DNA from 2 places in the Reinekea thalattae genome. Region 2 is predicted to be linked to the other one. Evidence: predicted binding sites of a transcription regulator. Region 2 holds the regulator's gene; the other holds the start of a gene.

Region 1 (3,145 bases), 230 kb from region 2:
GTCTGTACCGTTGTTGGTGAGGCTTCTAATAGCACGGCTAAACGAGAAAGTGTTGAACTATAGGCGCGTAATTTAGCACCTTTAAAGCTATCGATGTTAGTGACTGGTTCTTTACTGTAAATGCCTTGAGGCGGCCATGGTACAGAGAACAGCAACATCAAGCCTTCCTTATCCAGCTTAGCTTCTAAGGTTGATTTAGAGGCTGCATACAACGCCTTAGCTTGGTCAAAGTCGGTAGCTAAAAATGGAATATTATCTAACTTATAAATAGGATCACTGTTACCCATGATGCCAATAAATACTTCCCCAATTGGCACCAGCTCAGACCGAACTGAACGTGCTATTTCGGTGTGTTTCACTAAGGAAGCACCCGAATGTACAACGATTTCAAATTCACCGTCCGTTGCGTCGTTCAAATCTTGAGCAAACTGAATAATATTTTGTGTATGATGCGTTGCATCAACGTAAGGCGTTGCCATATCCCAACGCGTTTCTGCTGATAAAAATGCCGATGCTAGGCCAATTGCGATAGTTGCTGTCGTTCTGATACTCATATTCATTAAAACACCTCAGTTACATCGAACCTGTCGTTCGATACCATTACGTTAAATATTCACAATGGCAATCATGCATACTTCAAGCCAGCTAACTTCACGCTAATCAAATTCACACCGGCAACTTCTAAGCCCTTGTCCTGCAATGATTCAAGGTGATATTGAAAAACAAATACAAGCTAATCCTATGCAGATTATACGAACTAAAATGATGCATCCATATTCAACCAGCCGACATATTGTTGAAACTAAAAGAGACAACGACCTAACAGCCTAATAGCTTTTTCGATTACAGCGCCTTCAAGAGTGCTGTTGTAATTCCCTCGAAAACCCCACTCAGTTCAATCAGTTTTCTAGCCTTTTACCCTGCGATAACATCGGGCTTTTCATCACTCAAAAAATTTACGCTAGGCTGTGAAGAAGCACTCGGTTAGCCGCCAAAAAAACTGACGAATATCAATAAACATCTGCGTACAAGACAAATAATAACCCTTGCCTATTAATCAATAGCTAGAGGGAACAATAAATGAAAGCAGCCGTTGTCAGTGAGTTTAAGGGCGCGTTAGAAATAAAAGACATACCTCGCCCTACCGTAAAAGCCAAAGACATTCTCGTTAAAATTCATGCTTGTGGTGTTTGTCATACCGACTTACATGCTTGCCACGGCGACTGGCCAGTAAAGCCTAAAATGCCATTAGTACCAGGCCATGAAGGCGTTGGCGAGGTCGTTGAAGTTGGCTCAGAAGTTCACCACTTAAAGCTTGGTGACCGAGTAGGCATACCCTGGTTATACAGTGCCTGTGGCCACTGCGATTACTGTTTAGATGGCAAAGAAACTCTTTGCTTAGACCAGCATAACGCAGGTTACTCCGTTGATGGCAGCTACGCTGAATACTGTTTAGCCCATGCCGACTACGCCATTAAAATTCCTGAAGGTTTAACTTATGTTGATGCCGCACCATTATTCTGCGCCGGTGTAACAACGTACAAAGCGCTTAAAGTTACCGATGTAAAACCTGGACAGTGGGTTGCGATTATTGGTGCTGGCGGTTTAGGCCATTTGGCTATTCAATACGCTGTCGCTATGGGTATGAATGTTATTGCTGTTGACACTGGAGCCGAAAAACTTGAGCTGGCAAAAACTCTCGGGGCTCGTCACTGCATCGACTTTAAAAAGCAAAGTCCATCCGAAGCAATTATCGAACTAACCCCAGGCGGAGTTCATGGCGTGGTCTGTACGGCGGTATCGCAACCTGCATTCAAAGAGGCTTATCGTTCAGTAAGACGCGGCGGTGCATGCGTACTCGTTGGTTTGCCGCCGGATGAAATGCCCATCCCTATTTTCGATACCGTGCTCAATGGTGTTAAGGTTATTGGTTCTATTGTTGGTACTCGAAAAGACTTACAAGAATGTTTGCAATTTGCCGCCGACGGTAAAGTTAAAGCCATTACCGAAGTTAAGCACCTTGAAGACATTAATGAAGTTTTTGCAGATATGGAAAAGGGTGAAATTACTGGGCGTATTGTTATGGCAATGAACGACTAACTCACTATCATCTCTTTATAAAAGGCTATGGTAAATCAAATGTCATGGCCTTTTATGATTCCACCGAATACCTCTGTTGCTACACATCTACCTGCTACACCTCTATTACTAAAGCGCTATGATTAGCATTAAGCACCGCTGACTTGATAATGGCGTTTTACATTTTTAGTTACCCTGCCCCAATCCGATTCAGCAACGCGTTGTTGATGAAGTTCAAATGCCTGTTTAGATTCGAATTCTTCAGCGACATCAAAAATGCAAGGCTCAGACTCTCGTTGCTGCACAGAAAAACTGATGCATCCTGATTCTTGCAACGTTAATTCCTTATGAATTTTTAGTGCGCCCATTACTTGTTCTAATTCGTCTTCTGGTACAACGATGTAGCCAGTGAGAGTCACGACGTTATTCATTATTACTCTTCGCTAATAGTTTTCGCATGCTATCTTTCTTACCCTGCTGCAATAAAGAGCGGCGTTAAATGTAACGCCGCTATGCTATCAAGAACTAACAGAAACTTATGCTAATGCGTTAAGAGCCGCGTCGTAATTTGGCTCGTCAGCGATTTCTGCAACTAGCTCGGTATGTACGACCTTGCCAGATTCATCGATAACAACGACTGAACGCGCACATAAACCCAGTAATGGGCCATCGGCAATAGCAACGCCATAATCTGCCATAAAGCTTTCGGCACGGAAGGCCGATGCTGTTTTCACGTTATCTAAACCTTCGGCACCACAAAAACGAGCAAAGGCAAAAGGTAAGTCTTGCGAAACACAAACCACGCTAACATCGTCACGTTCGTTCATAGAGGCGTTAAACTTTCGCGTTGAGGCCGCACAGGTGCCGGTATCAACACTTGGGAAAATATTTAGAATTAACTTTTTACCTGCAAAATCTTTAAGCTCAACCGGCGCTAGGTCTGCACCGACTAATGAAAAGGCTGGCGCTTGCGAACCAACGCTCGGTAAAGAGCCTGCTACCGAAACCGGATTACCCTGTAATGTTACTGTTGCCATATCGTTACTCTCCTAATGTTGGTGTTTTG
Region 2 (3,145 bases):
CCGTCGATGATGAAAACTTGGCATTATTTGATGAGCGTGAATATGGCTATCGGCGTGTTGCGCTGCCTTGGCAGGCTGTCATGCCGCTGGATCAAACGCCTCTACCCAGAGATGGAACACTTTGGGTTTATGTCGGCAACAGCGTCGACATTCCAAGCCCAGAAAAACCGATTCTGCAAAGCTATTTAGATGTCATTATAAATGGCTGCTTAGACATTGATGAATCCTTTGCTCGTCGCTTTATTGAACTGACAGGCCAATGGGGACATTTGGTCAATGACCGCGATGCACCACTTTATCTACGCCCTCTTGCCCGCAAGAGCAGTACCGCCCGAATCGACGAGCTGCTGAATAAGCAACTGCCAGCAGGCGTCAGCGATGACTATCAGGGCAAGCCGCTGTAATTCGGCTAGGCAAGTAAAATCCGTTTACTGAACAGGGTAAGCATGTTAAAAAGCGGCCCCTATATAAGGTATAGAGCAAGCGCTATCGCTTTTTACTGAACTGACTTTCATTAACTGAACTGGCTTTGATTATCCAAACTAACTTCATGACCGAATTTAATACCGCTAAAGACAAATTGGAATACAACAAACTGCATAAGCGGTTAAGACGCGAAACAGGCCGAGCCATTGCCGATTTTAATATGATCGAGCAAGGCGATAAGGTCATGGTTTGCCTATCTGGCGGTAAAGACTCGTTCACCATGCTCGACATCCTGTTGAATTTGCAAAAGAGCGCTCCTGTAGACTTTGAATTGGTCGCGGTGAACCTAGATCAAAAGCAACCCGGCTTTCCTGAGCATATTTTGCCTGAGTATTTGAAGTCAGTTGGCGTGCCTTTCCATATTTTAGAGCGCGACACCTACAGTATCGTGCAAGAAACAGTGCCTGAAGGTAAAACTACCTGTGGTATCTGTTCGCGACTACGGCGCAGTACAATCTACGCGTTTGCAGACCAAATAGGCGCAAATAAAGTCGCTCTGGGGCATCATCGTGACGACATTATTGAAACACTGTTTTTGAATATGTTTCATGGCGGTAAGCTCAAGGCGATGCCGCCTAAGCTACTCAGCGACAGCGGTACGAATGTGCTGATACGTCCTTTGGCTTATTGCAAAGAAAGCGATATCGAGCGCTACGCGCAGATTCGTGACTTCCCGATTATTCCGTGTAACCTTTGCGGCTCGCAAGAAAACCTGCAACGACAAAATATCAAAGCCATGTGCCGTGATTGGGACAAGCAATTTCCAGGTAGAATTGATAACATCTTCCGTTCGATGGCCAATATATCGCCTTCGCAATTGGCCGACCAAGAGCTGTATAATTTTAAATCCCTCACCGCCAGCAACATCCCTCTGGCACCTCAATCGACGGATAGCCCCTACGCTCCGATGAGTACAACCAAGGTCAATACTTGGGAACCAAACATCAGCGAGTAAAAATGATAATATAAGTGAGATACATCAATAGATATCTTGTAGTATGATTGATAGATATCAAGACTTAAATTGGAGTCGTTATATGGCACTGTCAACCGCCTGCAAGAACTGTAGCCTGCACCCTTTATGCCTACCGCTGTCTTTGACCGCTGATGATATGGACCTATTGGATGCCATTATCAAACGGGGCCGGCCGATGCAAAAGGGTGAGCATCTGTTTTATCAGGGTGATGAGTTTAAGTCGATCTTCGCAGTCCGTACCGGTACGATTAAAACTTACACATTGACCAACGACGGCGAAGAACAGATCACGGGCTTCCATTTAGCCAGCGAACTGGTTGGACTCGAAAGCTTCGACATGGTGACCTATCCAGCCTCTGCAAAGGTATTAGAAACAACTAACGTCTGTGAAATTCCTGTTGATCGATTAGATGACCTTGCAGGCAAAATGCCCGAACTGCGCCGCCAACTCATGCGCCTGATGGGTAAAGAGCTGCGCGAAGAACAGCAAATGATGCTGTTGCTGAGCAAAAAAAGCGCAGAAGAGCGTATTGCGTCATTCTTAATCAATCTAGCGGCTCGCTTTAAGCATCGCGGTTTTTCAGGCACCTCGTTCCGCCTTACGATGTCGCGTGCTGACATTGCCAACTATTTAGGCTTGGCAGTCGAAACCGTTAGCCGAGTCTTCACTCGCTTTCAGAAGCAGGGCTTACTGGAGCACACTGGCAGCGCTAAAGACATCGTCATTAGTGACTTTGAAGGACTGACGGCTATTGCATCACTCGCCGAATGCGAACGCGTTGAACTGGGCATCGACTAGCCTTAAATACACATAAGGCAGTACTCTGCACGTCCCTCTCATATAACAAAAAGCCGCACTGTTCAGACGCTGCGGCTTTTTAGTTTTAGATCATTAAGCGTTTATCGACCCGCTTGACGTTCAAGCTGATATTGCCGAATCAGCCAACCTGCAATGGTGGTGGTTGGTGGGTACTTCGGTAGAGAGTGAATATTGAACCAAGCTGCATCAACGATCTCCTGTACCTCTGGCACGATCTGGCCGGACGCATATTCGGCGGTATAACCCAACATCAACTGATTCGGAAACGGCCAAGCCTGGCTATTTTGATAACGAATCTGAGCAACTTCAACGCCCAACTCCTCTCGCACTTCACGAATCACCGCCTGCTCTGCAGATTCTCCAGCCTCAATAAAGCCAGCAACAGCGCCATACATACCGGCTCCTCGATGACGCCGGCCTTGCGCCAACAAAACCTCATCACCACGCGTAATCAGTACGATAACGCAAGGCGAAATACGCGGATAAAAACGAACACCACAGGGCTCGCAACTGGTCGCTGGTTCACCCACGATACGCTGGGTAGCTTGGCCACACTGACCGCAAAACCGATGTTGATTAGCCCAATCCAATAAGCTTCTGGCTCTCGCACACAGTGAAAAGGCCGTCTCACTGATGACGGCAATGTCTCGTAAGGTGGCAAGCTGCCCATCAAGCTGCCCTTGAGTTAAGCTTGCTGTGAAATAACCCTTTCCATCCAACAGCGCGACAAACTCAATAGCATCAAGCTCAACATCAACCAATTGAGAGTAACGCCAAGCAATATCTTGCCCCGAAACCAGCAACTGAGTGCCCTGCCAAACAATGACTTTACTGTCAGCGCCTAACGCAGGCGCTTGCTTTGG

Evidence for each region. The regulator FNR, encoded in region 2, switches genes on or off when oxygen is low (the NO sensors DNR and NnrR bind a similar motif). The targets are predictions, from matches to a motif close to TTGATNTANATCAA.
Region 1: the regulator FNR is predicted to act here: its motif matches at 1,001-1,014, upstream of adhP (alcohol dehydrogenase AdhP).

The regions. Positions count from the first base shown of each region.
Region 1 is NZ_VKAD01000001.1:1,000,636-1,003,780, forward strand. Features, by position in the region: gene FME95_RS04520 (TRAP transporter substrate-binding protein) at 1-560, opposite strand, end outside; gene adhP (alcohol dehydrogenase AdhP) at 1,081-2,100, shown strand; gene FME95_RS04530 (putative quinol monooxygenase) at 2,229-2,510, opposite strand; gene tpx (thiol peroxidase) at 2,616-3,116, opposite strand.
Region 2 is NZ_VKAD01000001.1:1,233,540-1,236,684, forward strand. Features, by position in the region: gene FME95_RS05680 (gamma-glutamylcyclotransferase family protein) at 1-404, shown strand, start outside; gene ttcA (tRNA 2-thiocytidine(32) synthetase TtcA) at 551-1,441, shown strand; gene fnr (fumarate/nitrate reduction transcriptional regulator Fnr) at 1,524-2,261, shown strand; gene nudC (NAD(+) diphosphatase) at 2,363-3,145, opposite strand, start outside.